Regions from separate parts of the Ornithinibacillus liuyingii genome, predicted to be linked through region 2. Evidence: riboswitches for the same ligand, from Rfam matches in the RefSeq annotation. Region 2 holds a riboswitch; each other region holds the start of a gene.
What was found. A riboswitch is a leader RNA that binds a small molecule or an ion and turns the genes downstream of it on or off. The one in region 2 is predicted to bind S-adenosylmethionine.
Positions count from the first base shown of each region.

Region 1 (3,187 bases), on a different contig from region 2:
TTGTGCTTCCTCCACCGTATGTCCATGGATGACATACGCATCACAAAGCGATGAAATGACCTGTTTCCCTTTCTCACTTTCGCCACCCGCATATAAAATTGGGTTTGGCCGTTGGACTGGCTTAGGGGAAAGCTTGGTGTTCTCTATTTGATAAAACTGGCCCTGATAGGAGAAGGTTTCCTCCGTCCATAATCCTTTCAGAATCTCAATAAACTCTGCTGTTCGGTCATATCGTTCATCATGTGCGGTAAAATCACCACCATATTGCTTCGCCTCCTCGGCCCACCAGCCAGAAACAACATTTAAGGTAAAGCGTCCATTACTAATATGGTCGATGTTTGCCGCCATTTTTGCTGTAACAGCTGGATTATGAAACACGGGACGAACCGCTGTCATGATCTCGATTTTTTCTGTTACGGCTGCTAAAGCTGCTGCAGTAGACCATGCCTCTAAGGAATCCTTGTCTGTGCCTTTAATATCATTCAAGTAAAGCTCCGCAATTAAGGTAGTATCATAGCCCCATTTTTCTGCTGATTGAATTACTTTCTTTGCATAGTCAAACGTTGGTGGCATCTTTTCATCCTCGACATTACGTAACCACCCGCCAAAAATCGGTAACCAAAATCCGTACTTCATAAAACTTCCTCCTCATCCACTTGTGTTCTATCTGTAAAACATAAAAAAATCTCCTTCCCTAGATAGGAAAAGAGATAACTACTAAAAATAAGTTTGCACTCTCCTATCTTCCAAGCAATTGCTTGATGGAATTGGCACAGTATTCTTATGAAAGAACCTGTTGCCGAGGCTTCAAAGGGCCATGTCCCTCCACCTCTCTTGATAAGATCAAAAATTATTTGATTATTTCCTCTATCATAAAGTAACCCTTTCCACCTTGTCAATCATTAATTCCTACTTGACTGATAGGAATTGTTCGAATAGAATATAACAATAATTGCACACCACTACTTCTTATCAAGAGAAGTCGAGGGAACAGGCCCGATGACGCTTCAGCAACCTCTGATATATCATGTCAGAAAGGTGCTAATTCCGACGAGATTATTCTTGAGAGATAAGAGATTACATACAACAATGTAAAATCCCTTTATTCTCACCAGAAGAATAAGGGATTTTTCTGCTGATAGGAAGTAAATGCTAGGAAAAAACACAATCGCAAAAAGGACCGAATGTCCATTTTTCAAATGAATCGATGCAAGGAAATAGGAAAGGTTGAGTAGGAATGAGTGAGATCGTTATATTTTCTGGTAGTACTGCTACATTATCTGGCTCTGAGCAGGTATTACGTTATTTCGGGAGCCTATTACATGATAGACAATTTTCAGTAACCCATATTTCGGTAAGAGATGTACCATATCAAGATCTTTTTGACATGAATATAAACAGTCCAAAAATAAAACAAATGACAGCATTAATCGAAAATGCCCACGGTATCCTGATTGGGTCACCGGTTTATAAGGGAGCTTATTCCGGGGTGTTAAAAGCATTCATTGATCTTCTGCCACAGGATGTGTTGAAGCATAAGCCAGTCCTTCCGATTATGACTGGTGGGAGTCCTTCCCATCTTTTAGCCCTCGAATATACACTGAAGCCACTATTAGCCACATTAAAGGCGCATAATTTAAAAGGCCTCTACCTATTGGATCAAACAATCAATAAACAGAGGGAAATACCAATAGTAGATGAGGAAACCATACAGCGAGCAAGAAAACAGCTTGATTATTTCTGTAAATTAGTAGTTCACAGGCAGACAACGCCCATTTAGATGATTCAGCAGAATTTTAGCTAAAGATACTAATTTACATACACTAGGGAGAGTTACATCATGAAAAATATAATCGTCATCATCGGATCCTTTATTGTTGCATTTGCCTTTAATTTCTTTCTGGTCCCTTTTGGTATCTTAAGTAGTGGCGTTAGTGGTATAGCTATTTTAATTGGACTCATTACGCCACTTGATATCGGAATTCTGACCTTTATCTTTAATTTACCGTTACTCTTATTGGGCTATGTTAAATTAGGGAAGAGGATTACCGTGAATACGCTGATTTGTGTCGTGTCCCTATCTTTCTTTTTATATATTTTACCAGTAGTTGCGATAACGGATGATATTTTGCTTTCAACCATCTTTGGAGGAATTATTGGTGGAATTGGAGTCGGTATCATACTGAAATATTCCGGAACCTCTGGTGGGTTGGACATTATCGCGATTATTATTTCCCGTAATAGTAATATTAGTGTAGGGCTACTCCTTACCGGAATGAATGGTGTCATTGTCCTGCTATCTGGTGCTATCTTCAGCTGGGACATTGCATTATATACCCTTTTATCTATTTATTTGACGGGGAAAGTTATCGATGCGATTCACACAAGTCATATCAAACTGACCATGCAGATTGTGACATCAAAAGGAGATCAAATTAGAAAAGAATTACTGCAATCCGTTTATCGTGGGATTACGATTACGGAGGGATTCGGTGGTTATACAGAAGAAAAGAAACAAATTCTAATGATGGTCGTGACCCGTTATGAGACCGTGAAAATTAAAGAAATCGTTCGTCAACACGATGACAAAGCGTTTATTAACATCTTTCAAACCGTTGAAATTGATGGTGAATTTGCAAAGAACTAACGAAAGAACTCGTCTGCCCTGCTTCCTTTTCTATTTTCACCCTAATAGAAAAGGAATTTGGGGATAAGATGTTAGTAGTCGTATTCATTTTTCTATGTTAGCAAAAAAATAAAACATTACATTAGCTATTGAACGAAGCCAGTGATAAAATACGCTTATTCCAATCATTTACATATAACATAAGAAGGTGACTAGATATTCATACAGAATTTGTACTCATTAGTATTGTTATTGTCATTTCACTCGGTATCTTATCACAATGGTTAGCCTGGAGAATTCAATGGCCATCTATTGTCATCATGTCTGTTGCCGGATTATTAATTGGTCCGGTATTCGGATTAATTAATCCGCAAGAAGCGCTTGGGAGTCTTTATAGTCCCATTATCTCGCTTGCAGTGGCATTAATTTTATTTGAAGGTAGTACAAGCTTAGATGTACGGGAATTAAAGGGGGTATCGAAGTCGGTATTCCGAATCGTCACGTTTGGTACTACGTTAGCCTGGATTGGTGGCTCCTTAGCTGCTCATTTCATTGCAGGAC
Region 1 is NZ_JBPWOS010000002.1:135,842-139,028, reverse strand. Features, by position in the region: gene ACSKT4_RS03595 (LLM class flavin-dependent oxidoreductase) at 1-636, opposite strand, end outside; SAM riboswitch class I at 737-844, opposite strand; SAM riboswitch class I at 967-1,076, shown strand; gene ssuE (NADPH-dependent FMN reductase) at 1,238-1,780, shown strand; gene ACSKT4_RS03585 (YitT family protein) at 1,841-2,647, shown strand; gene ACSKT4_RS03580 (cation:proton antiporter) at 2,845-3,187, shown strand, end outside.
Region 1: linked by a shared signal. The riboswitch ahead of ssuE (NADPH-dependent FMN reductase) and the one ahead of ACSKT4_RS14560 (methionine ABC transporter ATP-binding protein) in region 2 are both predicted to bind S-adenosylmethionine.

Region 2 (3,187 bases):
TCCTATTTGAATTATGAAGATGAGCGTGTTTATGAAGCATACGCGAACTATTTTGTAAAATACATTCAAGCCTATGAAAACAACCAGATTCCAATTGATGCTATTACGATTCAAAATGAACCAGAGCATACCTCAGAATCCTACCCCACTATGAGTATGAATGCTGAGGAGCAAGCGATGTTTATTAAGCAATATTTACACCCTACATTTTCACAACACGATATTAACACCAAAATTTTGGCGTACGATCATAACTGGGAGAATGCTTTTGATTATTCGAACAAGGTTCTTCATGATGAAGAGGCTAATGCATACACGAGTGGCATCGCGTTTCATTGCTATGAGGGGGACCCTGAAAGTATGTCGAAGGTGCATGAAGCATATCCGGACAAGCATATCTATTTGACAGAGTGTAGTGGTGGTGATTGGAGCGCAGATTTTGGCGATAACCTAAATTGGTATATGTCGAATCTCATTATTGGTGGACCTCGGAATTGGGCAGAGGCAGTACTACTATGGAATATTGCACTTGATCCTAATGGCGGACCAACGAATGGGGGATGTAGTGATTGTCGCGGTGTTGTGACAGTAAATAAAGAGGCAAATGAGGTGTCAAAAAACGTCGAATATTATGCCCTTGGTCATGCTAGTAAATTTGTAAACCCCGGTGCAGTCCGAGTAAGTACTACGCATTATCAAGGTAAACTAGAAACAGTGGGGTTTCGAAATCCTGATGATTCAATGGTTCTAATCGTAGCCAATACAAGTGATCATTCTGAAACATTTCAAGTCAATTACCAAACCGAGTCTTTCACTTACACAATGGACCCGAATAGTGCTGCCACGTTTACATGGTAGGACAGGGACGAGAGATTCTATGAATTATTTTAAAAAAAAGATTGACATCTAATTCATTAGGTACTATAGTATTTATCATAACTTACAACTACATAAATATTGAATTTTCTTCTTATCCAGAGAGACCGAGGGATCAGGCCCTATGAAGTCTCGGCAGCGGGTTAATGTAAATTAACACTGTGCCACTTCCTGCAAATGTACGTACATTTGAAAGATGAGAAGGAAGTCGTTTCAGTTTATATTTTGAGACCTTCCTTTTTTCTATGGATAAGAAAAGAGGAAGGTCTTTTTCGTTGTGAATGAATAAAGGAGTGGCGTGAGTATATGATTGAATTTCGGAATATATCAAAAACCTTTAAAATTGGCAATCGTGAAGTAAATGCCGTTAAAAATGTATCTCTTTCAATTCAACAGGGAGAGATATTCGGAATTATTGGCTTTAGTGGTGCAGGGAAGAGTACCTTGTTACGACTAGTGAATTTATTGGAGACGCCGACAAATGGTGAAATTGAAGTGCAAGGCATCAATATCGGATCGCTCTCCCAAAAGGATGTCAGAAAGCTTCGAAGTAGAATTGGCATGATTTTTCAAAACTTTAACCTATTCGCTTCTAGAACAGTAGCAGGAAATGTGGCATATCCACTGAAGCTTGCTGGTTGGTCTAAAAAAGAAATCGATAAAAGAGTTAGCGAGCTACTTAGCTTTGTTGGTCTTACCGATAAGGCAAAAGATTATCCAGAGCAGTTATCTGGTGGGCAGAAGCAACGAGTCGGGATTGCGAGAGCACTAGCTACCTCTCCAGATATATTAATTTGTGACGAGGCAACATCTGCCCTAGATCCAGATACAACAAGTGAAATTCTTCGTCTTCTCAAAAAAGTAAATAAAGAATTAGGGATTACGATTTTGCTGATTACCCATGAAATGCATGTTATACAGGAGATTTGTGACAAAGTTGCGGTGATGGAGAATGGTGAAGTGATTGAAACGGATTCAGTCTTTAATGTATTTACCAATCCACAGCATCTTACGACACAGCGCTTCATCCAATCCGTACAGCAAGACAGACCATCAACTTCATTATTAAGGGAATGGAGAAGAAAAGGTGGAAAACATTTATATCGCGTTATCTTTAAGGGCGAGGTTGCCAGTGATCCAGTCTTATCTCGAGTAACTAGAAAATTTGATGTGGATGTCAATATTGTATACGGCTCTGTCCGAGAGCTTCAGGAGAAATTATACGGAAACTTGCTTGTCTCGTTTGAGGGACAGGAAGAAAATATATCTTCTGTTCTTTTAGCACTTCAGCAAGATGTAACAGTAGAGGAGGTGAATGTAAATGAAGGTTGATTGGAGTACATTTTGGCCGCGAATACTGGAGGCTACTGGGGAAACAGTTTTAATGGTTATTATGACACTTATTTTAGGTTCCATTCTGGGTATAACGATAGGTTTACTTTTATTTGTAACAAGAACTGGTAATATTTTGGAAAATAAGATTATGTTTAATTTACTGAATGTCTTGATTAATATTATTCGCCCTATTCCGTTCATCATCTTCTTAGTGGCAATTAGTCCATTAACTAGAGCAGTAGTTGGGACAACGATTGGGACATGGGCAGCAATTTTCCCAATGACGATTGCTTCAGCATTTGGAATTGCAAGGGTAGTAGAGAACAACTTAGTGAGTATTGACTCCGGAGTAATTGAAGCAGCGAAGGCAATGGGAGCAAGTCCTTTACGAATTATTTTCACCGTACTAATCCCAGAGGCGTTAGGACCACTTATTTTAGGGTTAACCTTTGTAACCGTAAGTTTGATCGACTTCTCAGCAATGGCAGGAACTGTTGGCGGAGGCGGTTTAGGTCATGTAGCAATGACCTATGGATACCAACGATTTGATGGCAGTGTCATGCTAGTGACCGTTATTATACTGATTATTCTAGTACAAATCGCACAGTGGATTGGAAATACAGTATCAAGAAAGATTATGAGACGATAGATTACTTCATAGTAAAAATACAAAAGGAGATGGAATGATGAAAAAATGGTTTAGTATGTTAATCGTATTAATTGCAGTGAGTACATTAGTTGCTTGTGGAAGTGATACTACTTCAGGTAATGGAGATGAAGTAGTAGTTAAAATTGGTGTAACAGGAACAGATGGCGAGGTATGGCCAATTCTAAAAGAGAAGGCGAAAGCAGAAGGTATTGAAATTGAATTAGTGGAGTTCTCTGACTACACATTGCCGAATCAAGCGTTAGCAAACGGTGATATTGATCTCAATTCATTCCAGCATATTGCATTTTTATCCCAATTTAATGAAGA
Region 2 is NZ_JBPWOS010000010.1:133,798-136,984, reverse strand. Features, by position in the region: gene ACSKT4_RS14565 (glycoside hydrolase family 30 protein) at 1-858, shown strand, start outside; SAM riboswitch class I at 968-1,079, shown strand; gene ACSKT4_RS14560 (methionine ABC transporter ATP-binding protein) at 1,183-2,208, shown strand; gene ACSKT4_RS14555 (methionine ABC transporter permease) at 2,198-2,860, shown strand; gene ACSKT4_RS14550 (MetQ/NlpA family ABC transporter substrate-binding protein) at 2,898-3,187, shown strand, end outside.

Region 3 (3,187 bases), on a different contig from region 2:
ATTCGGAGGGATTTTACGTGAGCTTACCAAACGACTTATTATATTCAAAAGAACATGAATGGGTAAAAAAAGAAGGTAACACTGTTCGTGTAGGGATAACAGACTTCGCACAGGACGAATTAGGAGATATCGTATTTGTTGAGCTTCCAGAGGTTGGAGATGAGATACAAGTTGATGAGCCTTTTGGTAGCGTTGAGTCTGTAAAGACAGTGTCTGAATTATATGCGCCTATTAGTGGGAAAATTGTCGAAGTAAATACAGATTTAGAGGATAGCCCTGAGCTTGTAAACGAAGCTCCATATGAAGGTGCATGGATGATTGTCATCGAGCCTAGTGATGAATCTGAACTAGAAAATCTACTTTCGCCTGAGGCATATAAAGAACTAATCGAACAAGAATAATATGTTAAACATCTAAGAACTGACTTTTTTCCAAGCTTTACGGAAAAGAGTCAGTTTTCATTTCAAAAATATCCAGCTCTAGGCGTCAGTCCCTATTGAGAATATGTTCACCTGTTTGTGTTTGGACGCCTTACGCTCTAATCATATGAGGGGGATCTACCATGATTTCACATCAAACTGAACGTGTTATAATTGTTGAGGGTTTAACGGATAAAAGGCAACTTGAGAAAGTTATTAATGACCAGATTACAATTATTTGTACGAATGGAACGTTTGATATAGAACGTTTTGATGAAATGCTAGAAACCTATCAGTTGGATGAAAAGGATGTTTATATCTTTGTTGATGAAGACAAATCTGGGATGAAGCTTCGGAAACAACTTTCCCTTGAGTTACCACATGCAGAGCATATTTATGTTAGTAGTGAGTATCGAGAAGTAGCTGCTACCCCAGAACGAATTTTAGCAATGCTTCTACTTGGTAAGCAAATTGCTGTTAATCCCCATTATTTAGTCTAGCTTTCAAGTAGGTGATAAATTGAACGAGATTTCCAAAGAAGTTCTTGAACAACAAGAATATTTACTGTATATATATACCCCTTTTTGTGGTACTTGCCACATAGCCAGGACAATGTTAGATAAGATAGAAGCGGTGCATCAGGAGAACATATTTTATGAAATGAATGCCTCTTTGTATCCTGATTTCATGCAAGACAATAAAATCGAAAGTGTTCCTTGTCTTGTCATAAAAAAGGGTCATGATATTAAAGAAAAAATCTATGCATTTCAATCCACTGGGAATATATATCGTTACCTTTTAGAATATCAACCAGAATTATTTCGAGATAAAAAATAAATTGTATTGCATTTTTTTATTGACACGTCTATATACTGATGATATAGTAAATTCTGTTGAAAAATTGAATAATGTAAATCTCTTATCCAGAGCGGTGGAGGGAAAGGCCCTATGATACCGCGGCAACCTTCAAACTTTCGTGTTTGAAAAAGGTGCCAAGTCCTACAAAGCAATTGGCTTTGAAAGATGAGGGAACGTTAGGATTTAATAGTTACTATTACGTCTTTCTGTTCTCTTACAGAAAGGCGTTTTTTATTTGGGAAGGGCAAAATCAATTCTTACCATTACGTGATATAAATACGATTGTATTTATGCATTTCCGAAATTAGTACATCATAGAAAGAGGAGGGATATGGAATGATATCTATTAAAGATCTGACTAAAGTATTTCGCTTTGATCAGAAAGAAATCAAAGCAGTGGATCACTTAAGTTTAACCATTGAAGATGGTGATATATTTGGTGTGATTGGCTATAGTGGTGCGGGAAAAAGTACATTTATTCGTTTGCTAAATCGTCTCGAAGACCCTACTTCTGGTCAGGTAACCATTCAAGGCAAAAATATAACGGCAATGAAGAAGAATGAACTAAGAATTGCTAGACAGGATATTGGTATGATTTTTCAGCATTTTAATCTTCTATGGTCACGTACAGTTCGTGAAAATATTGCATTTCCATTAGAGATTGCTGGAGTTCCTGCAAAAGAGAGAGAAGATCGAGTAAAGGAACTAATTGAGCTTGTGGGACTTGCTGGAAGAGAGAATGCGTATCCTTCTCAATTAAGTGGTGGGCAGAAGCAGCGAGTTGGTATTGCAAGAGCACTTGCGAATAATCCTAAGGTGTTATTGTGTGATGAAGCAACCTCTGCATTAGATCCAGAAACAACAGATTCCATATTAGACCTTTTGGTAGATATTAATGGAAGATTAGGACTTACCATTATATTAATTACCCATGAAATGCATGTTATCAAGAAAATTTGTAACCGAGTTGCTGTGATGGAAAAAGGAAAGATTGTGGAGCAGGGTGATGTGTTAGATGTGTTCCTAAAACCGAAGCAGCCCGTTACTAAGAAATTTGTCGAACAAGTGATGGGTGACTCAGATGGTGATTTGAGTCAATTATTAGATGTTTATACAAGTGGAAGGGTTGTTCGTTTACATTTCGTCGGCGATTCTGCAAACCAAGCATTAATCAGTCAGTTATCTAAGGAATTTGAAATTGAAGTAAATATTCTTCAAGGAAAAATTACTCAAACTAAACTTGGTGCTTATGGGACCCTAGTAGTACAAATTAACGGAAGTGACCGTGAAATAAACAATACAATCCAATTTATTACGGAAAAAACCACTGTAGAAGTGGAGGTTTTAACCCATGCCTAATGAATTATTTCCTAATGTAGTAATAGAGAAATTACTAGTGGCAACCGGCGAAACGTTCTATATGACCCTTTTAGCCTTAGTAGGGACTGTTATTTTTGGAGTAATATTAGGACTTTTACTTTATTTAACCTCCAAAGGTGGACTATGGGAAAACAAAGCGTTGAATTTTATTGTAGCAACAATTGTTAACGTATTTCGAGCCATTCCTTTTATTATCTTAATATTGTTATTGATTCCATTTACTAATTTCTTGATTGGCACGATTAGGGGACCAAACGCGGCTCTTCCTGCGTTAATAGTGGGTGCAGCTCCGTTTTATGCAAGGTTAGTAGAAATTGGGTTACGTGAGGTAAATCGAGGCGTTATTGAAGCAGCACAGGCAATGGGAGCTAGAACAAAAACCATTATTTTTAAAGTGTTATTGCCAGAATCTATGCCTGCTCTTGTTTCTGGAATAACGGTTACTGCAATTGCCTTAATTGGGTATACAGCAGTAGCTGGTGTTATCGGTGCTGGGGGGCTAGGAGACTTTGCCTATTACCATGGTTTTG
Region 3 is NZ_JBPWOS010000012.1:55,049-58,235, forward strand. Features, by position in the region: gene gcvH (glycine cleavage system protein GcvH) at 18-401, shown strand; gene ACSKT4_RS15775 (toprim domain-containing protein) at 563-919, shown strand; gene ACSKT4_RS15780 (thioredoxin family protein) at 939-1,256, shown strand; SAM riboswitch class I at 1,336-1,449, shown strand; gene ACSKT4_RS15785 (methionine ABC transporter ATP-binding protein) at 1,614-2,636, shown strand; gene ACSKT4_RS15790 (methionine ABC transporter permease) at 2,629-3,187, shown strand, end outside.
Region 3: linked by a shared signal. The riboswitch ahead of ACSKT4_RS15785 (methionine ABC transporter ATP-binding protein) and the one ahead of ACSKT4_RS14560 (methionine ABC transporter ATP-binding protein) in region 2 are both predicted to bind S-adenosylmethionine.